DNA from 3 places in the Limnohabitans sp. INBF003 genome. Region 2 is predicted to be linked to each of the others. Evidence: predicted binding sites of a transcription regulator. Region 2 holds the regulator's gene; each other region holds the start of a gene.
What was found. Region 2 encodes HrcA, which represses chaperone genes, less so after heat shock. Its sites were predicted from a motif close to TTAGCACTCNNNNNNNNNGAGTGCTAA; they were not measured.

Region 1 (7,736 bases), 1.5 Mb from region 2:
GGTGACTTTGTCCAGCCTGAAGGGCCAGTGGTTGCTGGTCACGGTGGGCCCGGGCGCTTGTGACGATCTGTGCCAGAAGAATTTGTATTTCCAGCGCCAATTGCGGGAAATCATGGGCAAGGAAAAAGACAGGCTTGACCGTGTCTGGCTGGTGAGTGATGACGCGCCCGTGTCTGAAACTTTGTTGCCCGCTCTGAGCCAAGCCCATGTGCTGCGCCTGGCGCCAGCGGTGCTTCAGGCATGGCTCAGCCCAGCGCCGGGCCATGCACTGCAAGACCACTTGTATGTGGTGGACCCGATGGGCAATTGGATGATGCGTTTCCCCGCGAACATGGATGTGGCCAGTGCGTCCAAGGCCAAGAAAGATCTGGAGCGCTTGCTACGTGCCTCTGCATCTTGGGACCAGCCTGGACGTTGAACCATGACCGATGTCGATTTGTACAACCTGCAGCCTGTCTTTCACCTCATGGGGGTGGGTTTGGCGGTGGCGGCCTTGCCCCTGGGGTGGCTGGCTTGGCGACAACGCCATGCTGCGCCTTCGCGCCGCCTGCAGGCCTTGACCTTGTTGACGCTGTTCCTCACCTTTGATCTTGTGCTGTTTGGCGCATTCACGCGCTTGACCGACTCAGGTCTGGGCTGTCCGGATTGGCCTGGCTGCTATGGCAGTGCCAGCCCCATGGGGGCCCAGGTGCACATCACCGCGGCACAAACAGCCATGCCCACAGGCCCTGTGACACACGGTAAAGCCTGGGTCGAGATGATCCACCGTTATCTGGCGACGGGCGTTGGGGTGTTGATCTTGACCTTGGCCGGCATGACTTGGTGGCAGCGCCTCAGACACGCGACTTCGGCGGTCAGCCCATGGTGGCCTACGGTGACGCTGGTTTGGGTTTGCTTGCAGGGCGCATTTGGTGCCCTGACGGTCACCATGAAGCTTTTTCCAGCCATCGTGACTTTGCATCTGATGTTGGGGATCGGCTTGTTGGCTTTGCTTATGGCGCAAGCGGTTCGTTACGAAGGCTGGCAATCCCGCACCGTGCCCCAGGGCTTGCGCAAGGGTTTGTGGCTGGCTTTCGCGTTGCTCTGGGTGCAAATTGCCTTGGGCGGATGGGTCAGCACCAACTACGCCGTACTGGCATGCCCGGACTTTCCGACCTGCAACGGCCAGTGGATTCCTGAAATGAACCTGCAAGGCTTCGCGTTGTGGCGCGAATTGGGCCTCGCTGCAGACGGTCAAATCTTGCCATTCGCGGCTTTGTCTGCACTTCACTTTGTGCACCGCAGTGCGGCTTGGCTGGTGCTGGCGGTGTTGGTGGCGGTGGGTTGGCGTTTGCGCCAAGTGCCGGGCATGCGGCACGCAGGACAGGTCTTGTTGGCTTTGTCGGCATTGCAATTGCTCACCGGCGTGAGCAATGTGGTGTTCGAGTGGCCATTGATTGCGGCGGTGTTGCACACCGGTGGGGCTGCGGCCATGGTGGTGTCATTGACCTGGGCGCTCGGCATCAGCCGGTCGGGTATTTTTGTGGTTTCTGATGTGCCGCCCCATGCGGTGCATCCCTCTTTTGATTCAAGGCCTGCTGCATGACTGCTGCGACTGCTTCTCTTTCGACTTGGCGTCAGTATTACGCGCTGACCAAACCCCGTGTGGTCCAACTGATCGTGTTTTGCGCACTGATCGGCATGGTGCTGGCTGTGCCCGGTGCGCCAGGCCCGCAAGAGCTGTTGCTGGGTCTTTGGGCCTGCGTGGGCATCTGGCTGGTGGCGGGTGCGGCGGCGGCCTTCAACTGTCTGGTCGAGAAAACCATTGACGCCAAAATGAAACGAACGGCTTGGCGCCCGACGGCCAAAGGGGAGTTGAGTGACCGCCAGGCCTTGCTGTTTTCGGGTCTGTTGTGCGCAGTCGGCTCGGCCGTGCTTTATGTGATGGTCAACCCTTTGACCATGTGGCTGACCTTTGCCACCTTTGTGGGTTACGCCATCGTTTACACCGTGATCCTGAAGCCGCTCACGCCGCAGAACATTGTGATCGGCGGAGCCAGTGGCGCCATGCCTCCCGTGTTGGGCTGGGCGGCCATGACGGGGGATGTCGGCCCCGAAGCCCTGATTTTGTTCTTGATCATTTTTCTGTGGACGCCACCTCATTTTTGGGCACTGGCTTTGTACCGGGTGGAGGATTACCGCAAGTCGGGCCTGCCCATGTTGCCCGTGACGCATGGCAACGAGTTCACCCGCTTGCAAATCCTGCTGTACACCGTGGTCCTGATGGCGGCTTGCCTGATGCCATTTGTCTATGGCATGAGCTCGTGGCTTTACTTGGGCGTGGCCGTGGTTTTGAGCATCGGCTTCATGGGCTATGCCATCGCGCTTTACCGGGCTTATTCGGATGAGCTGGCCCGCAAGACCTTTCGTTTTTCACTGATCCATCTGAGCGCCTTGTTTGCCGCGTTGCTGGTGGACCATTACCTTTTCTGAGCATCCACATGAACAAACGTCAGTGCTTAGGGGCCTTGTGCCTGGCGGCCTTGTTGGCCGTGAGTGGTTGTGGCCAAGACAAACCGGCTTTCAAGGGGGTGGACATCACGGGTGCCGACTATGCCCAGGGCTGGGCGCTGACCGACCACAACGGCCAGGTGCGCACCCTGAAAGACTTTGCAGGCAAAGTGGTCGTCGTCTTTTTTGGCTACACCCAATGCCCTGATGTCTGCCCTACCGCTTTGCAAGAGATGGTGGAAGCCAAGCAGCTGTTGGGCGCAGACGCAGACAAACTGCAAGGTGTTTTCATCACGGTGGACCCGGAGCGCGATACGCCGGAATTGCTCAAGGCTTACATGGCCAATTTCGGCCCTGATTTTGTGGCCCTGCACCCGACGCTTGACCAGTTGCCCAAGGTCACCAAGGACTTCAAGATTTACTACAAAAAGGTGGAAGGCAAAACGCCCACCAGCTACACCATGGACCACTCGGCGGGCAGCTTTAGCTTTGACCCGCAAGGCAGGGTGCGCTTGTACAACCGCCATGGCAGTGGCGCAGCCGCCTTGGCCGACGATGTGAAGATCTTGCTCAAGGGCCGCTGAGTTTCACGCCGACGATGGGGCCTTTGCAAAAGTTGCCAGCCCCGGGTGCATCACCCCGTTGATATTTGACTCAGGGGTGCGCAGGCGTCAGTTCTGCTCGATTTTCTGGCTCCGAATGATCTGCCCCAGGGCCTTGGTGTCTGCATCGACGCGGTTACGCAAACCTTCGGGCGATGAGCCCACCACTTGCCAGCCTTGCTGGAACAAACGTGCCCGCATGTCGGGTGAGCGCACGATGTCGCTGACCAAAGCCGACAGTTTGCTGGCCACGGCCGCAGGCATCGAAGCGGGCGCAGCCACTGCATTCCAGATCTCCAGCTGGTAGTCTTTCACACCGATTTCGGCCAAGCTGGGCACCTCCGGTGCGACCGGGCTGCGTCCAGTACTGGTGGCACCAATGGCGCGCAATTTGCCGCCTTTGACTTGGGCTGCCGCCATGGCGGGTGGCAGCAAGGCCAGTTGCACCTGGCCCCCGATCATGGCGGTGATGATTTGCGGATTGCCGGGGTAGGGCACATGCACGGGGGCGATGCCTGCTTTGGTCTTCAGCAGCTCCATGCCCAAATGCGCGACAGTGCCCACGCCGGGTGAGGCATAGCTGAGTTTGTCGCCTGCCTTTTGGGCCTGGCTCAGCCACTCTGCTGCAGTGGCTCCTGGGGCATTGGCGGGCACGGTGAGGACCAGTGGGGCTTTGCCGATCAGGCTGATCGGTGCCAGGTCTTTCAGAGGGTCGTACGGCACCTTGGGGTTCAGGATGCGGGCAATCGTCATGTTGCCGTTGATCATCAGACCCAGGGTATGCCCGTCGGTGGACTTGGCCACGAAGTCGGCAGCGATGTTGCCGCCCGCCCCCACTTTGTTCTCGACCACCACGTTTTGGCCTAGAGCCTTGGCCAAGGGCTCGGCCAAAGCACGAGCGGTCAAGTCGGGGCTGGAGCCTGCTGGGAAACCCACCACCAATTTGAGGGTTTGACTCGGCCAGCCTGCCGACCAGGCCGACCCCAAGCCTAAAGCCAGAGCCACGCAAGCGGTTTGGCGAAAAAGGCGGTGTGAAAAATGAACAAACCTGTCAAAGGGCATGACCGAATCCTAGAAAACAAAACATTCAGCACTTTAGCGCACAGCGTTTGTGGCTTGCACCTTGACCCATGCCACAGTACCCAAAAAAATACCCGGTCAAGACCGGGTATGGATGGGATCCGCTTTCGGCCAATGGATCAGGCGAATTCGACCAAGGCCTTTTTCATTTTCTTCATGGCGGCCACTTCAATTTGGCGAATCCGCTCGGCGCTGACGCCGTACTCGTCGGCCAGGTCGTGCAGCGTCATACCGCCCGAGCCGTTGTCGTTCACCTTGAGCCAGCGCTCTTCCACGATTCGGCGGCTGCGTTCGTCCAAGGCATTGAGTGCCGTGGCCAAGCCATCGCTGGCCATCACATCGCGCTGGTGCGCTTCGATCATGGCCGTGGGTTCGTGGTTCACATCGGCCAGGTAAGCGATGGGGCCAAAAGCCTGCTCGCCATCGTCAGACGGTGACGGGTCCAGCAGCACATCGCCACCGGACATGCGCATTTCCATTTCCAGCACTTCTTCGCGCTTGACGTTCAGGCTGTGCGCCATCGAGTCGACCTGGTCAGGCGTCAGCGTGTCCCGGTGTGTGCCTTCTGCGGCATCCGCTTTGAAGCCTTGCTTCATCGAGCGCAGGTTGAAAAACAGCTTGCGCTGGGCCTTGGTGGTCGCCACCTTGACCATGCGCCAGTTTTTCAGGATGTACTCGTGAATCTCGGCCTTGATCCAGTGCAGCGCATAGCTCACCAGGCGCACGCCTTGATCTGGGTCAAAACGCTTGACGGCCTTCATCAGGCCCACGTTGCCTTCCTGGATCAGGTCGCCGTGAGGCAGGCCGTAGCCCAAGTATTGGCGCGATACCGACACCACCAGCCGCAGGTGCGAGAGCACCAGTTTGCGGGCGGCTTCGATGTCGTCGTTGGCTTTGAGTTGGCAGGCGGCCTCTTGCTCTTCCTCAAGGGTGAGCATGGGCATGCGGTTAACCGCAGAAATATAGGCGTCGAGGTGGCCAAGCGAGGGCACCACCGCCCAAGGGTTGCTCAGCGTGATGGCTGTGGCGGGGGAACCAGTTTGAATGTTCATACCAGAACTCCTTTCAGAATACCGAGATATTAGCACTCCAAGGGGTAGAGTGCTAAGCCTGACCCTGATGGCGCGTTGAAATCAGGGTTTTCCCGTATTTTGAGAGGAGGGCGTCATGATGTCTGTGCGTTAAAGGACAGGTTTCAGCTCAACAGAGCCTGTGCAAATTCGCGGGCGTCAAATGTTTCCAGGTCTTCGAGCTTCTCGCCGACGCCGATGAAATACACAGGAATCGGCTTTTCGCGGGCAATGGCGCACAAAACCCCGCCTTTGGCCGTGCCGTCCAGCTTGGTCACGATCAGGCCCGTCAGGCCCAGGGTGTCGTCAAAGGCCCGCACCTGGGCCAAGGCGTTCTGGCCCGTGTTGCCATCGATCACCAGCAGCACTTCGTGCGGGGCCGTGCCATCGGCTTTTTGCACCACGCGCTTGATCTTTTTCAGCTCTTCCATCAGGTGAGTCTGTGTCGGCAAACGGCCTGCAGTGTCCACCAGCACCACATCGCGGCCCCGTGCGCGGCCAGCCGTCACGGCGTCAAAGCTCACTGCCGCCGGGTCGCCGCCTTGCTGGCTGACGATTTCCACCGTGTTGCGGTTGGCCCAGACGGCCAGTTGCTCCTTGGCTGCTGCGCGGAAGGTGTCGGCAGCTGCCAGCAGCACGCTGAGGCCTTCGTCGGCCAGGTGCTTGGTCAGTTTGCCAATCGAGGTGGTTTTGCCCGCGCCGTTGACGCCCGCCACCATGATCACGGTGGGGTGGTGGTCGCCGATGGCCAGGGGCTTTTGCAAGGGTTGCAGCAGGTCGGTGATGGCATCTGCCAGCAAAGTCTTCACCTGCGAAGGGTCGGTGGCCTTGGCGTCTTTGACGCGGCGCTTGAGGTCTTGCAGCAAATGCTCGGTGGCTTTGACGCCGGTGTCGGCCATCAACAAGGCGGTTTCCAACTCTTCATACAGTTCGTCGTCGATCCGGGTGCCGGTGAAGACGGTGGTGATGCTGGAGCCGGTTTTGCGCAGACCGGCCTTCAGGCGGTCCAGCCAACCTTGGCGGGTGGCAGGGACGTTTTCACTGCCAGATGGGCTGGGTTCTGTCTCGTGCGTGGTGCCAGGCTTGGCTGCCGCGGCTGTCTGCACGGCTGTGGTGGCGACCCTGACGTCAGGCGTTTGCGTGGGCTCTGACAAAGGCGCAGAGACGGATTGGGCCTCTGGGGCAGGGGATTTTTTTTTGAAAAAACTGAACATGGTGTGGATTTCAAGGATCATGCATTCTATGAAACCGAACTTTCTTCTGGATATTTCTTTGGTCATGGCCTTGCTGGCCGCACCTTGGAGCGCTGGGGCACAGGTCTCAACGGGCCTTGCAAGGCCAGCACCGGGCGCTTCGAGCAGCGTGGCCACGCCAGTTCACACCTTCACCCTGGCCAATGGCATGACGCTGTGGGTCAAAACCGACCGTCGTGCCCCCACGGCTGTGCACATGGTCTGGGTGCGTGTGGGCTCGATGGACGAGGTGGACGGCACCAGTGGCGTGGCGCATGTGCTCGAACACATGATGTTCAAGGGCACGCCCAGCCTGGCTGCTGGGGAGTTTTCGCGCCGCGTGGCCGCGTTGGGGGGGCGTGAAAACGCCTTCACCTCCAAGGACTACACCGGCTATTACCAGCAAATCCCTTCTGGCCAGCTCGAAGCCGTGATGCGCCTAGAGGCGGACCGCTTTGCCAACAACCAGTGGCCCGATGCGGAGTTTGCCAAGGAGCTGGAGGTGGTCAAAGAGGAGCGTCGCCTGCGCACCGATGACAACCCCCGTGCCCAATTGCACGAAATGCTGTCGGCCACGGCCTTGTCGGCATCGCCTTATCGTCGCCCCATCGTGGGCTGGATGAGCGATTTGGAGGCCATGACCGCGCAAGATGCGCGTGATTTTTATAGCAAGTGGTACACGCCAGCCAATGCGGTGGTGGTGGTGGCGGGCGATGTAGACCCGCTGCAAGTGAAAGCTTTGGCCGAAAAGTACTACGGCACCATCCCCGTGCGTCCCGTTGCAGACCGCAAGCCCCAGCAAGAGCCTGCACAACAAGGTCGGCGGCTTTTGGAGTTCAAAGCGCCTGCTGAACAGTCTTATGTGGCCTTGGCGTTCAAGGTGCCGCGCTTGGCCAGCCTGGCGGTGACCCCCGAGCACGACGATGCCCTGGCTTTGACGGTGCTGGCCGCCGTGCTGGACGGTTACAGCGGCGCACGGCTGGAGCGCAGCCTGACCCAAGGTGATAACCGGTTGGCTGACAGCGTGGGTGCGCACAACGGGCTGATGGGCAGAGGCCCTCAGTTCTTTTATCTGGACGGTGTGCCCGCCAAGGGGCAAACCCCTGAAGCACTGGAGGTGGCCTTGCGTGCCCAGGTCCAGCGCGTGGCGACAGAGGGCGTGACCGAAGCGGAATTGCAGCGCGTCAAAACCCAGTGGGTCGCCAGTGAAATTTACAAACTCGACTCGGTGTTCAACCAGGGGCGTGAATTGGGTGTCGCCT
Region 2 (7,736 bases):
TCCGACATTCAGCGCAAGTTACAGTGGTTTTGTGAATGGCGAGACCGCCACCACCCCTGGCGTACTCAGCGGAACATTGGCAGTGACACGCTCGCCCAGCGGACCCGATGGCAATACCTCAGGCAGCAACACGCTAGCCGGCACCTACACCGGTGCCATCACGGCCAGCGGCTTGGCGGCCAACAACTACACGGTCAATTACGCCCCCGGCAACTTCACCATTGCGAGTTCGGACCAGTTGATCGTGCGCGCCAGCGGCACCAGCACCTACGGCAGTGCAGCGGCATACAACATCTCCTCTGCATCGTATTGGGATCAGGCGGCCAACTCGGGCGCAGGTGCAGAGGTGGTGCTCACGGGCATCACGCCCAACGGCAACAACAATTTCACCGTGCCTGACGGGGCCAGTGCCTCGGCCACCTTCACCTTGGCCCCAGCCAATGCTCAGACCTCGGGCGCAGGTCAACTCAAGGCAGGCAGCTACCAGCTGGCCACCAGCGGGACCGTTCTGGAAAACAGTGGAAATTTCAGCAATTCGCTCGTGGTGGTGGGCACGCACCAGGTCAACCAGGCAGCCTTGACGCCGCTGGTGAACACTGAGGCCAAGACCAAGACCTATGACGGCACCGCCGCCATGAACGGCCTGAACTTGGACGCCGCCGTTACCGGAGTGCTGACCCGCGATGTGGTCACTCTGAGTGGTTCGGGCACCTTCAGCGACAAGAACGTCAGTCGCAATGCAGGTGCTCTGGCAGCCAACAAGTCCTACACCGTCTCTGGCATTGGCCTGAGCGGTGCGGATGCCAGCAACTATTACCTGTTGTTCAGCAGCATCAGCGGCAGCGATGGCCAAATCACGCCCAAAACGCTGACGGTGGCCTACACCGGTGTGGACAAGGGCTATGACGGCCTGTCGACCGCCTCTGTGACGACCAGCGACAACCGCATCACCGGCGATACCTTGAGCATCGTTCGCACGGCCAATTTCGTCAGCACCAGTGGTGAAGCTGCCAAGAACGTACTTCGCGATACCAACGGGAACGTCATCGCCAAGAACATCAACATCACGGGTGCGGGTCTTTCAGGTGCGGATGTCCTGAATTACGACTTGGCGAGCACCACCGGTTTGGCAACTGCCCAAATCACCCCCGCTTCGTTGGTCATTTCCGGCATCGTCGGCACAGACAAGACTTACGACAAAACAACCATCGATACGCTGAACGTCGCGAATCTCCAGAAAAACGGCCTGGTGAGCGGCGATACCGTCACGGTCAACGCCACCGGCGCCTTTGCCGAGTACAACGCCAGCCTAGGTAAAGCGGTGATGATCAGCAGCAGCTACTCTGGCGCAGATGCAGGCAACTACACCATCACCGGCCAGACGGGCACGACTGCCTCGATCTTCAAGCGCGAGGTGACTGTCTCGGCTGCTGGCGGCATCAGCAAAGTGTATGACGGCACCACGGACATGAACGGTGTCAGCATCACCGTGGCTGCGGTCAACGGCGTCGCAGCATCCGGCGTGGTGACTGGTGACACGGTCAGCGTGTCCGGCGCGGGTAGCTTCAGCTCGGCGAATGTCAGCCGGGATGCAAATGACAATGTGCTCGCCAACAAGAGCTACACCTTGGCCGATCTGCAACTGAGTGGTACTTCTGCGAGCAACTACATGATCGTCGGCGGTGCCACCAGCATCACTGGCAGCGACGGGCGCATTGATCCGAAAACACTCACGCTGACTGGCTTTGCCGCTGACAACAAGGTGTATGACGGCACCGTTGCGGCTACCGTTGCTAATGCGGGGTCGCTCAGTGGTGTTGTGGGCACAGATGCAGTCAACTTCAACCACAGTAATGCCACATTCAGCAGCAAGTCTGCAGCAGACAACAAGACGGTGACCCTCAACGGAATTTCTCTGAGCGGGGGTGATATCAGCAACTACACCCTCTCAAGCAACCCGGTGACCACCTTGGCCAGCATCCACCAAGCCTCACTCACGGTGACCGCTAATGCCGACACCAAGACCTACGACGGCACCTTGGCTGCGAGCGGTACAGGCACCGTTGGTGCATTGGCCGGTGCTGGCGATACGGTCAACTCGGCGGGTTCTCAGGCTTTCACCGACAAAAACGCTGGCATCGGCAACAAGACCGTGCAAGCATCGGGCGTCACCCTCAAGGACGCCAGTGGTGCCGACATGACCAGCAACTACGCCATCAGCTATGTCGACAACACCACCAGCACCATCAACAAGGCCACGCTGACCGTCACTGGCACCAGCGTCGCAAACAAGGTCTACGACGGCACCACCACAGCCTCACTCAGCGGCGGAATCCTGGTGGGGGTCGTGGGCACTGAGGACGTCACGCTAATGCAAGCTGGCACCTTTGCAGACAAGAACGTCGACACCGGCAAGGTCGTGACGGCAGCGGACACGGTTGGCGGCACGGATGTGGGCAACTACACGTTGACGCAACCCACGGGCCTGAGCGCCAACATCACGCCGAAGGCGATCACGGTCAGCGGCATCACGGCGGCGGGCAAAGTCTATGACGGCAGCACAAGCGCGGCCGTGAATGCCTCGAATGCCTCTGGCTGGTTCAGCGGCGATCAGGTCACAGTCAACGCCACCGGTGTGTTTGACACACGACACGTCGGCACTGGCAAAACCGTCACATTGAGCAGCAGCTACACCGGCAACGATATAGGCAACTACACCCTCACCGATCAGGCCAGCACCACGGCGGATGTGAGCGCCAAGACCGTCAGCCTGAACCTGGCACCGGTTACCCGCGTCTACAACGGCCAGACCCTGCAGAGTGCCAACACCACAGAGCTGCAGGCACTGGACAGCCAGCTGGGCGTGACAGGTGACAGCGTGTCGGCTGCGACGCTTACTTTTGACAACAAGAACGTGGGCACAGGCAAGAGTGCCGCGCTGAGCTCCGTGAGCCTGAACGACGGCAATGGCGGGCGCAACTACGTTGTGACACTGGGCTCGAACAACACCAGTGCCATCACGCGGCTGAACGCCGTCACCTGGACAGGCGGTTCGTCGGGCAACTGGTTCGACCCGGCCAACTGGGCCGGTGGGGCGGTGCCCGACCTGGCCAACGTGGCCAATGTGGTGATTCCATCTGGCGTGAATGTGTCGTTCAACTCGGCTTCCGCCCAAAGCCCGGTGGATACCTCGGGGGTGGTGAGCCTAGACAGCCTGGGTGCGCAGGGCAGCCTGACGCAAGCCAATGGCACACTCAACATTGGCAGCGGCGGCATGCTGCTGGCCAGCTACACGCAAAGCGGTGGCGCCCTGAACAATGCGGGGACGACCACGGTGACCGACTTCAGCCAGTCTGGTGGCAGCTTCAGCGGCACGGGTGCCATCACCACGGGCAGCCTGACGCAGACTGGCGGCACACTCAATGCCGGTGGCAACCTGACGGTGAGCAATGGTTTTAGCCAGGGCAGCACAGGCAGCATCAACGTGGCAGGCAACACCAGCATCACCGACACCAGCGGTGGGGTGCAGCTGGGCAACTTGAACAGCACGGGCCCCCTGAGCATCATCAGCAACGGTGGCGCGATCACACAGGCCGCGGGTACATCCATCACAGCATTGGACGTCAGCAGCTTGACCGCTTCGACCGGCAGCAACCCGGTGGTGTCTGCTGACATTGTTCTCAGCAACGCCGACAACAACTTCGTGGGTACGGTATCGGCCCATGGTGCGAGCGTCACACTCAACGACATCAACAGCCTTACGCTGGGCAATGTGACCGCTACAAGCACCTTGGCTGCAACAGCTGCCACCGACATCACGTTGGATGGCACCTTGAATACGGCAAGCCTCAGCATAACGGCCACCACCGGCGGCATCAATCAAACCGGCGGCACATTGACTACCACCACCGGCCCAACCCACTTGACGGCGGCCACTGACATCAGTCTGGTCAATGCCAATGACTTCAACGGCACCGTCAATGCTTCTGGGAACAAGGTCACTTTGAACGACGTCAACAGCTTGACACTGGGCAATGTCAACGCTTTGGGTGACGTCAAGCTGAGCAGTTCGGGCGCACTCGACATAGGCAACACCACGGCGGCTGGCAACCTGCTGGCCAACAGTGGCAACGACAACATGACCCAAAGTGGGGCTCTTCGCATCACTGGGCATGGCACTTTCATCGCTGGCGCCGGTGAAATTGTGTTGACAAACGCGGCCAACAGCCTGCCCAACGGCGTGACCGTACAGGCCAGCCGCTACACCATCACTGGCGATACACGCAAGTTGGCTGCTGATGCGGCGGCTACCGTGCAAGGCAGCCAGCCAGCCGGTGCTTCGGGCAGCGCCAGTGCAGCCACCACCACACCTCAACCTTTGGTGTTGTCATCGGTCGCACCGTCTTCCAGCACCGAATCCGCAACAGCTGCTTCGTCTCCGACGGGAGCCAACAGCGCTGGCGTGACCGTTGATCTTCACAACATGGGACAGCAAGACACCCCATTGATGGTTGCCGTCTCTCTGCCCAAGGGCGCGTCGACGGTCGGTACCGGCTTCAGCTTCGAACTGCCCGAGACCGTGAAGGCGATGGCAACGCAGAGCACAGCCCTGCAGATCACCCAGAGCAACGGCAGTCCCCTGCCGTCGTGGCTGAAGTTCGATCAGCAAGGGATGCGCTTTGAGGCCGCTGCCGTGCCCGACAGTGCTCTGCCCATGCAGTTGGTGGTGGCCATGGCCGGTCAGCGCGTGACGGTGGTGATTTCGGAGCGAACAGAATAAGTCGTCGTCCCTGCAAAAACCCTGGACCGTGCGTGAACACTGGCGGTCTCGGGTGACATGTTCTTTCGCCAACATGGTTTGACCCATGCTATCGAAACACGCATATATAAAAAAAGCCACCCGAAGGTGGCTTTTGAAGGATTGGTAGGGCGTCACGGACTTGAACCGTGGACCAAAGGATTATGAGTCCTCTGCTCTAACCAACTGAGCTAACGCCCCAACCGAAGCCGTGATTGTAGTGGCCCGGTCGGCTGCTTATTTGGACTGACTCAGCGCGTTGCTGACCAAACGCGAGGTGATGTTGACGATCTGAATCATCCGGTCGTAGGGCATGCGGGTGGGGCCAATCACGCCCAGGGTGCCCACAATCTGGCCATCCACCTCATAAGGCGCGCTGACGACCGACAGCTCCTGCATGGGCACGATCTGGCTTTCACCGCCTATATAAATGCGCACACCTTCGGCCTGGCTGGACACATCCAGCAAACGCATGAGCTGGGTTTTTTGCTCAAACAGGTCAAACGCCCGGCGCAGGTGGCCCATGTCGCTGGAAAAGTCGCTCACCGACAACAGGTTGCGCTCACCGGCAATCACCACCTCGTTCTGGTCTTCGGCCAGCGCCTCGGTGCTGACCTGAACAGCGGCTTGCATGAGGGTGGCGATTTCGCTTTGCAAACTGACCAGCTCTTGCTGCACCCGGCTGCGCACCTGCTCGATGGCCATGCCGGCGTAGTGGGAGTTGAGGAAATTCGAAGTCTCGATCAGCTGGCTTTGCGAGTAGTCCGTCTCGGTGAACAGGATGCGGTTTTGCACGTCCCCTTCGGGCGAGACGATGATGACCAGCAAACGCCGCTCAGACAGGCGCAAAAACTCGATGTGCCGAAACACCGAGGCCCTGCGCGGCGTCATGACCACGCCCACAAAATGGGACAGGTTCGACAGCAAGTTGGCCGCGCTGGCAATCACCTTTTGCGGCTGGTCCGGCGTGAGCGCCGGGGTCTCCAAACCATCCCTTTGCACCGTGAGCATGGTGTCCACAAACAGGCGGTAACCCCGGCTGGTTGGTATGCGCCCGGCCGAGGTGTGCGGGCTGGCGATCAAGCCCAACTCTTCCAGGTCAGACATCACATTGCGGATGGTGGCGGGCGACAAGTCCAAGCCCGAGGCTTTGGAGAGCGTGCGTGAGCCCACAGGTTGGCCATCCGCGATATAGCGTTCAACCAGCGCTTTGAGCAATAACTTGGCACGATCATCTAGCATCGGTCCATTTTAATGATGTAATTTGCGCATGAGATCCAAATTCCGTCACGTTGCGCTCTTTGGCAAGTACCACACCACCGCCCACGGTGGGGGGCTGGAGAGTTCACGACGGGTTCTGGACGATGTGGCCCAGTTCCTGACACGGCAAGGCTGCGATGTCGTGCTGGACAAAGAAACCGCCCTGCACACCGGCTTGAACCAATACCCCATGCTGGACATGGCCGAGATCGGCAAGCAGTGCGATTTGGGTCTGGTCATTGGCGGCGACGGCACCATGCTGGGCATTGGCCGCCAGATGGCCCGCTACGCCCTGCCGCTGATCGGCATCAACCAGGGGCGGCTGGGCTTCATCACCGACATCCCCATCCAGAGCTACCAGGATGTGCTGCAGCCCATGCTGCAAGGCAATTACCAGACCGAAGACCGCAGCTTGCTGCAAGCGCATGTGCTGCGTGACCAACGCAGCGTCTTCAGCGCACTGGCCATGAACGACGTGGTCGTCAACCGGGGCGGCACCTCGGGCATGGTGGAGCTGCGCGTAGAGGTCGATGGCCGCTTTGTGGCCACCCAACGCGCCGACGGCCTGATCATCGCCACGCCCACGGGCTCGACCGCTTATTCGCTGTCGGTCGGCGGCCCCTTGATGCACCCCTCCATTGGCGGCTGGGTCATGGCGCCCATCGCGCCGCACACCTTGTCCAACCGCCCGATCGTGCTGCCCGAGTCGTCCGAGATCAGCATCGAGATCGTGGCCGGTCGCTATGTCAGCGCCAATTTCGACATGCAATCACTGGCCGAACTCATGCTGGGGGACCGGATCACGGTGCAGCGCTCAGAGCACAAAGTGCGCTTTTTGCACCCCGCAGGCTGGAACTACTTTGACACCTTGCGCAAAAAAATGCACTGGAATGAGGGCGTTTAAGCCGTGGCACTGACGCACATCACTTTGCGCGATTTTGTGATCGTGCACGAACTTGAACTCGATCTGGGCAGCGGCTTCAGCGTGCTGACGGGTGAAACCGGCGCAGGCAAATCCATCCTGATCGATGCCCTGCAACTGGCCCTGGGTGCCCGAGCCGAATCGGGCGTGGTACGCGAAGGTGCCACCCGTTGCGAGGTGTGTGCCGAGTTTGAACCGACGGCCGCCATTCAGGCCTGGCTCGAAGAAGCCGGTTTTGAAGCCACCACCGAATTGCTGCTGCGCCGCACCGTCGACACATCCGGCAAAAGCCGCGCCTGGATCAACGGCAGCCCGGCCACCGCCACACAACTGCGCGAGTTGGGCGAACAACTGCTGGACATTCATGGCCAGCACGCTTGGCAAAGCCTGACCCGCCCTGACGCCGTGCGCGGCCTGCTTGACGCCTACGCAGGCACCGACATCCGCCCGCTCAAAGCCGCCTGGCAAATTTGGCGACAAGCTCAGCAAGCCCTGGCCGACGCGAGCCAAGCGCAAAGCACATTGGCCAACGAGCGCGAGCGGCTGGCCTGGCAAATCGGCGAACTGGAAAAACTCAACCCGGTCTTGGGCGAGTGGCAAGACCTGAGCACCCAACACAGCCGTCTGGCCAATGCGCAGGCCCTGATGGACGGAGCAAACCAGGGCACGCTGCTGCTCGAAGGCGGCGATCACGACAGCGAAGGTGGTGCTTTGCGCCAGTTGACCCGCGCCATCCAGACGCTGCAATCGCTGGGC
Region 3 (7,736 bases), 260 kb from region 2:
CAACGACCTGCCAACGCCTGCATGTTCAACCCATCAAGGAGCGCCCCATGATCCAGACCTGGCAGCAAGACCTGCCCCATGGCATCACCCTGAGCTGCCGCGCTTGCGGTGAACCCGGTCGCCCGGTGCTGATGTTTTTGCACGGTTTTCCCGAAGCTGCTTGGGTGTGGGACCCGTTGCTGGTCCACTTTTCCAAACCCGAAAACGGCGGCTACCGCTGCATCGCGCCCAATCTGCGCGGCTATGAACGATCCAGCGCTCCGGAAGATGTGAAAGCCTACCGGGCCAAACACCTGGTGCAAGACATCGTGGCCCTGATCGCGCATGAATCAGGCTCAGCCCCGCTGGCCGCTTTGGTGGCCCACGACTGGGGCGGTGCCGTGGCCTGGAGCATGGCCAACCAGCACCCCGAACGGCTGCGCCAACTGGTCATCGTCAACTCGCCCCACCCCGGCCCCTTCCTCAAAGCACTGCAAAGCCACCCAGAACAGCAAGCCGCCAGCGCCTACATGAACTTTCTGGTGCAACCCGATGCCGCTGCGCAACTGGCCGCCAACGACTTTGAACGGCTGCTGGGTTTTCTGGATGGCCACGACAGCGAACTGCCCTCACTCACGCAGCCCCCCGGCAGCAACGCGCCCGAGCCAGCCCGCTGGCTCACCGCCGAAGTCAAAGAGCGCTATCGCCAGGTCTGGCGGCACGGCCTGCAAGGTGGGCTCAACTATTACCGGGCCTCGCCTTTGCGCCCCGCCACGGCGCAAGACCCGGGTGCATCGGCGGTTCAGATCCCGCCAGAGGCCTTACACATCGGCATGCCCACCCTGGTGCTCTGGGCGCAAGACGACGTCGCTTTGCTGCCCTGCCTGACCGAAGGCCTGGCGCAGCATGTGCCGGATTTGAAACTGGTGCCCATTGCCAAAGCCAGCCACTGGGTGGTGCATGAAAAACCCGGGCGCGTGATCCGCGAAATCACGGCGTTTCTGACGCCACCGAATCAGTAAACGCCAGGCTCGCCCTCAGGCCGGGTTTTCAAGCGCTTGTGCACCCAGTAATACTGCTCGGGCATGGTGCGCACCCAGTCGGCCAGCAAGGCGTTCATGCGGATGGTGTCTTGCGCCAGATCGGCACTCGGAAAGTCGACCAGCGGCGCATGGACTTCAATGTCATAGCCCTGCGGCGTCATGCGCGTGACCACCGGCACAACACGCGCACCGCCCACCCTTGAAAACCGCGACAAAGAGGGCACAGTGGCCGCTTTCTCGACCCCCATGAAGGGCACAAAAATCGACTCGCCACGGCCAAAATCCATGTCAGGGGACAAATGCAAAGGCTCACCCTTTTTGAGCCCTGCCAATATCTGCCGCACCCCTTCGTGTCTGAAATAAGGTCGCGCATTGCCCGAACGCTCACGGCCATGCCGGACCCAGGCTTCCACCTTCGGGTTGGACTGTTTGACGAAGATGAAGGCCACGTTGCGCGGCACACACCAGCCCACCGCCAGACCGCCGGCATCCAGCCCCACAAAATGCGGGGCAAAAACCACCAGCGGCCCTGGGGCGGTCAAGGCGTCCAGATCGCCCACGTACCGCAGTCGGCCGCGCGCCACCGCCTCCGGCGCATCCCACAACCAGGAGCGGTCCAGCACCGACTGCCCGAAGGCCAAAAAGTGGCGATAAGCCAGCACCTGCAGCTCTGCCTCCGACAACTCGGGCATGCACAAGCGCAAATTGACCCTGACAATGTGCCGCCGCTCCCGTGCCACGTGCCACAACAACCAGCCCAACCCGACCCCCAGCGCCCTGACCCAAGACAAGGGCAGGCGCGCGCACAAGCGCATGAAAGCAATCAGCAAATTCACCATGTGTTCAACAGATCAGGCCGACGCAGATCGGGGATGTTTGTAACGGGCATAGCCCCAGATGTACTGCGATGGGCACTGCAGGATCAACGACTCCATGGCTTGGTTGATCTGGACCACGGCGGTGTCCAGATCGTCTGAAAGGGCATGGCCCAGCGGCTGGGTGTGCAAACGGTAACCGCGCCCCCAGGACAAGCGCTCACCCCAGATCAGCACCACCCGCGCGCCGGTTTGCAATGCCAGTCGGGCGGCCAAGGTCATGGTGTAAGCCGGTTGGCCAAAGAATGGCGCCCACTGCCCCATGCCCTCGGGCGGCACCTGGTCGGGTAACAAACCCACAGCGCGCCCCGAACGCAAAGCCTTGATCATTTGCCGAACGCCCGCCAAAGTGGTGGGCACCGCTTCCAGACCCGGGCGTTGCCGCGCCAAGCCCATGACTTCGCCCAAACCGGCATGGCGGGCGGGGCGGTACAACACCGTCAAAGGCCCGTGTTGCGCTGAAAAGCGCAGCGCCAAGGCCTGGGCCGTGATTTCGAAGCAACCCATGTGCGGCGTCAAGAACAACACACCTTGGCCAGTGGCATAAGCCTCTACCGCAGCGCGGTCATCGGCCCACGCCAGGTGTGGCGTGCGGCCCAGCCACAAACGCGGCAGCTCGGCCGACATGCGCCCGGCTTGTCCTACGGCGCGCAGCACCGTGCGCCACCCCAAGCCCGCCTGACGCACATTGCTCAGAAAACGGCGTCTGTAGCTTCCCGAAAAACACCAGGCCAGCCAGCCCCCCACGCTGCCCATGGCGTGCAGGGCCCACAAAGGCCAACGGGAAAAAAAGCGGAACCAACTCAACATGGGGGGTGATTTTGCCCTGAACTGACACACGTCCCCACAACGAGGCACAAGGCAAGGACTTGCGCACCCGACAAATGCCGCCCCGCTGCCCAGCCCCCCTTGGCGGGGCTACCTGTTTTTGTTCACCGCGCTACCGGTTCACGCCCCGCCACAGCGGCCAAACGGGCCATAACATCCAAACAGCCCAAAAAATTCAAACCTCACCCTCTGTGGCCCTCTTGAGGAATTCACGATGAAAAACAGCAGCATCAACCAAGCCTATTTCAGCACCAGCCAAGCCGCCAAGATACTGGGCTTGTCGGTGGGCACTGTTCAGCGCATGGTGGAAAACGGCATCTTCAAGGCCTATGTCACCCAAGGCGGGCACCGGCGAATCCTGTCGTCATCCCTCGCCCAATATTGCAAACAGCAAGGCTTCTCGGGCCCGCAGGCAGCACCCGAAAAGCCACTGATCTGCATCCTGCACGACAGCGCACACGTCCCACCCGCTTTGGGCCAGTTGGGGCAATGGGACCATGTCAAGCTGGTCACCCACCCGCTGGATTTGATGGGCATTCACCAGCATGTGGGGACTTTTTTCATCGATGCCCGAATTCCGTGGCTGCACAATGCGCCGCTGCACCTGCAAGACACTTTGATGCAAACCGCCCACATCGTGGTCTACAACAGCGCGCACCTGCCCTCGGGCAGCCCCTTGCATCTGGCCCAAAAGATCAACCTGTTTGACGGTGACATCAGCACCGATCTGGTCTATGGCTACATGCTGGGCAGCGCCCACGTCAGCGAGACAGCCACACACCGCCCGACCAGCCAGTAAAAAATGCCTGGCACTTGAAATAGGGGCAAATGCCCTTATCATTAGCACTCGAAGGCAGCGAGTGCTAACAGTCATTCCGCCTCAGATTTCAGCAGCACCTGTTTTTCTGGTGCTTTTGTTTTTCAACCCTTGTTTCAAATCCAGGAGATTCCATGAAACTGCGTCCTTTGGGCGATCGCGTGATCGTCAAGCGTATCGAAAGCGAAACCAAAACAGCCTCGGGCATCGTGATCCCCGATTCGGCTGCTGAAAAGCCCGATCAAGGTGAAGTCCTGGCCGTCGGCCCTGGCAAAACCAACGACAAAGGCGAGACCAAAGCCCTGAGCGTCAAAGTCGGCGACCGCGTGTTGTTCGGCAAGTACAGCGGCCAGACCGTCAAGGTCGAAGGCGACGAGCTGTTGGTCATGAAAGAAGAAGACCTGTTCGCGGTAGTTGAATAACTTGCGGGACAGTCCGAACGACGCGCGAAGCGCCCGTTCGCCCTGTCCTCAACCGATTAAATAATTTCAAGCATTAGGAGCTATCAAAATGGCAGCAAAAGACGTAATTTTCGGCGGCGAAGCCCGCGCACGCATGGTTGAAGGCGTGAACATTTTGGCCAATGCGGTCAAAGTGACTTTGGGCCCTAAAGGCCGCAACGTGGTTCTGGAGCGCTCGTTCGGCGCCCCCACCGTGACCAAGGACGGTGTGTCCGTGGCCAAGGAAATCGAACTCAAAGACAAGCTGCAAAACATGGGCGCTCAGATGGTCAAGGAAGTCGCTTCCAAGACTTCTGACAACGCTGGTGACGGCACCACCACCGCCACCGTGCTGGCCCAAGCCATCGTGCGCGAAGGCATGAAGTACGTGGCCGCTGGCATGAACCCGATGGACCTGAAGCGCGGCATCGACAAAGCAGTGACTGCTTTGATCGAAGAGCTGAAGAAGGCCACCAAGGCTACGACAACCAGCAAAGAAATCGCCCAAGTCGGTTCAATCTCTGCCAACAGCGACACCAGCATCGGCGAAATCATCGCCAACGCCATGGACAAAGTGGGCAAAGAAGGCGTGATCACCGTGGAAGACGGCAAGAGCCTGAACAACGAACTCGACGTCGTTGAAGGCATGCAGTTCGACCGCGGCTACCTGTCGCCTTACTTCATCAACAACCCCGAAAAGCAAGCCGCTTTGCTGGACAACCCCTTCGTGTTGTTGTTCGACAAGAAGATCAGCAACATCCGCGATCTGCTGCCCACACTGGAAGCCGTTGCCAAAGCTGGCCGTCCTTTGCTGATCATTGCCGAAGAAGTCGAAGGCGAAGCCTTGGCGACTCTGGTTGTGAACACCATCCGTGGCATCTTGAAGGTTGTCGCCGTGAAAGCCCCTGGCTTTGGTGACCGTCGCAAAGCCATGCTGGAAGACATCGCCATACTGACCGGCGGCAAAGTGATCGCTGAAGAAGTGGGCCTGACCCTCGAAAAAGTGACTTTGGCCGATCTGGGTCAAGCCAAGCGCATCGAAGTGGGCAAGGAAAACACCATCATCATCGACGGCGCTGGTGCTGCTGGCGACATCGAAGCCCGCGTCAAGCAAGTGCGCGTGCAAATCGAAGAAGCCACTTCTGACTACGACCGCGAAAAGCTGCAAGAGCGCGTGGCCAAGTTGGCTGGCGGTGTGGCCGTGATCAAGGTCGGCGCTGCCACCGAAGTCGAAATGAAAGAGAAAAAAGCCCGCGTGGAAGATGCATTGCACGCCACCCGCGCTGCTGTGGAAGAAGGCATCGTGGCTGGCGGCGGCGTGGCATTGCTGCGTGCACGTCAAACGGCTGGCACCATCAAAGGTGACAACGCTGACCAAGACGCCGGTATCAAACTGGTGTTGAAAGCCATCGAAGCCCCCTTGCGCGAAATCGTTTACAACGCTGGTGGCGAGCCATCTGTTGTGGTGAACGCTGTATTGGCAGGCAAAGGCAACTACGGCTTCAACGCTGCCAACGACACCTACGGCGACATGATCGAAATGGGCATCTTGGACCCCACCAAAGTGACACGCACTGCCTTGCAAAACGCAGCGTCTGTGGCCTCTTTGATGTTGACCACCGAGTGCATGGTTTCCGAAGCACCGAAAGAAGAATCCGGCGCTGGCGGCATGCCTGACATGGGCGGCATGGGTGGTATGGGCGGCATGGGCATGTAATTGCCCGGCTGTCCGGACTGAGGGTTTGCGCCCTCGCCCGGCCCAAAACAAAGCCCCGCAAGATGCAAGTCTTGCGGGGCTTTTTTGCGCCGACTGGCTGAGTCCGGAATGAACGCCACTGACCCATGCTTCAAAAGTCGCGCCCCAAAGTCAGTCGAACAGCTTCCAGCCCGTGATTAGGCTCTTTGTAGCCGCCATTGCTGATGTGCATCAGGCCAATGCCCAACTTCGTCTTCTCGTTGAGGCGATACGTGACATCAAATGTTGTCCGGAAGTTAAAACTGCCACTCAATGAACGAACGCGGTCATCACCCTTGATGACCGAATAAGAGGGGTAAATGAACAGCGTCATGTCAAAACCTTTGACATCGATGGTTTTGCCGATGCCTGGGCCTAACATGTAAGTACCTTGGGCATTCAGCATGGCCGAAGCACCGTATCTCAGGCCATAAAAACGGGTCGGTTTGGACTGGTAAGACGCATCGATGGCGCTTTTGTCTTTTGTCAGGGAAAGGTCCCATTCTTTGTTGTGCACATCGGTCATGTAGGAAACGCTCACGGTTTCTTTGTTGACTGAGGTGGGTTCTGGCACAGCGGCAAACCACGCTGATCCCAAGATAACGCCAATGGCCGCAGCACTGTTCAGCACATCCATCTCCTCTGTTGGTATTTTCAATATTGATTATCGAAAACAGCTTCAACAGAACAGTTATCAAAGCCACTGAACTCGGGCCAACCCGAAAATCAGCGCCCCTTGGTGCCCAACGTCAAAGGGCCGCTGCCTCGATCTGCACCACCCAGTAAGCGCCGTTTTCCTGCACCGCCTGAAAGCGCACCTTTTGGCCCACTTGCAAGGCATTGAGCTGAACCGGATTTTTCACCTGAAACACCATGCTCATGGGCGGCATGTCCAGATTCGGGATCTCGCCGTGCTTGAGCGCCACCTTGCCAGCCGCCTTGTCGATGCGCCGCACTTCGGCCGTGACCCAGGGCAAGCTCACTGCCGCATCGCTCACCCGCTGCACGCCACCGCGCTGCGCCATGCGGCCTTGGCCCGGGTAGCGTTGAAAGCTTTGGGCACTGCCGTCTTTTTGCACCAGCAGCACGGCGTAGGCGTCTTTGCGGCCTTTGTATTCGGGGCCGTCCATGCCCGGGCTGCCCATGGGCATGCCGGGCACCGACAAGCCCAGTGCGACAGGCCGCTCTTTGAGCAGGCGGTGGATGTCGGTGGCGGGCACATGGCCCTCGATGACGTAGCCGCCCACGGTGGCGGTGTGGCAGGAGCCCAGTTTTTCGGGCATGCCCAATCGTTTGCGCGCAGCGGTGTTGCCCACGTCGCGCACCTCGACCTTGAAACCACCGGCCTGCAGGTGCTCGACCCACAGGTGGCAACAGCCGCAGTTGGGGTCTTTCCAGACCTGCACCGTGGTGGCCTGCGCCAGCGCAGTGCGGTGAAAGCCGGTGGCCGTGAGCCCCACGAGGGCTGCGGCCTGGAGCCATTGACGTCTTTGCATGGCACTTCTCCTGTTACTTGACGGTGATGCGGCCGATCATGCCCGCCTCGAAATGGCCGGGGATCAGGCAGGCGAATTCAAACGTGCCCGCGCGGTTGAAGGTCCAGACGATGGCACCTTTTTGGCCTGCGTTCACATGCGCCATGTAGGGCTCGTCGTGTTCCATGCCGGGGTGTTTTTTCATCATCTCGGCATGCGCCTTGAGCTCTTGCGGCGTGCCGATCACGATCTCGTGCAAGACCTTGCCCGCGTTCACCGCGACCAAGCGCACGGTCTCGCCCAGCTTGACCTGAATCTCTTTGGGCGCGAAACGCATGTCGTCGCTCATGCGGATCTGGATGCTGCGCTTGGCTTTTTTCGGATCGCCTGCGATGCCCCAGTCTTTTTGCTCGGCATGCTCGGCAGGCGTGGCCTCCTGCATTTTGGCGTGGTGGCCTTGGTGGGCAGCAGGTGAGTGTGCGTGGGCCATGGGCTGGGCCAACAGGGTCAGCAAGCCCGTGCTCAGCAGCAATGCGGTCAACAA

Region 1: rpoH (RNA polymerase sigma factor RpoH) is a predicted target of HrcA. The motif match lies at 5,254-5,280, and genes of this name have one in related genera.
Region 3: groES (co-chaperone GroES) is a predicted target of HrcA. The motif match lies at 3,566-3,592, and genes of this name have one in related genera.

What each region holds. Positions count from the first base shown of each region.
Region 1 covers NZ_AP029222.1:2,491,938-2,499,673, reverse strand. Annotated here, with positions in the region: gene ACZ5VE_RS11425 (SCO family protein) at 1-418, shown strand, start outside; gene ACZ5VE_RS11420 (COX15/CtaA family protein) at 422-1,585, shown strand; gene cyoE (heme o synthase) at 1,582-2,472, shown strand; gene ACZ5VE_RS11410 (SCO family protein) at 2,481-3,074, shown strand; gene ACZ5VE_RS11405 (Bug family tripartite tricarboxylate transporter substrate binding protein) at 3,162-4,154, opposite strand; gene rpoH (RNA polymerase sigma factor RpoH) at 4,292-5,224, opposite strand; gene ftsY (signal recognition particle-docking protein FtsY) at 5,368-6,456, opposite strand; gene ACZ5VE_RS11390 (M16 family metallopeptidase) at 6,485-7,736, shown strand, end outside.
Region 2 covers NZ_AP029222.1:575,720-583,455, reverse strand. Annotated here, with positions in the region: gene ACZ5VE_RS02815 (YDG domain-containing protein) at 1-4,780, shown strand, start outside; tRNA gene ACZ5VE_RS02810 (tRNA-Ile) at 4,923-4,999, opposite strand; gene hrcA (heat-inducible transcriptional repressor HrcA) at 5,036-6,040, opposite strand; gene ACZ5VE_RS02800 (NAD kinase) at 6,069-6,962, shown strand; gene recN (DNA repair protein RecN) at 6,966-7,736, shown strand, end outside.
Region 3 covers NZ_AP029222.1:311,494-319,229, reverse strand. Annotated here, with positions in the region: gene ACZ5VE_RS01525 (alpha/beta fold hydrolase) at 48-1,001, shown strand; gene ACZ5VE_RS01520 (LpxL/LpxP family acyltransferase) at 995-1,861, opposite strand; gene ACZ5VE_RS01515 (lysophospholipid acyltransferase family protein) at 1,874-2,707, opposite strand; gene ACZ5VE_RS01510 (helix-turn-helix domain-containing protein) at 2,940-3,524, shown strand; gene groES (co-chaperone GroES) at 3,677-3,964, shown strand; gene groL (chaperonin GroEL) at 4,053-5,699, shown strand; gene ACZ5VE_RS01495 (acyloxyacyl hydrolase) at 5,830-6,348, opposite strand; gene ACZ5VE_RS01490 (DUF411 domain-containing protein) at 6,467-7,213, opposite strand; gene ACZ5VE_RS01485 (cupredoxin domain-containing protein) at 7,227-7,736, opposite strand, start outside.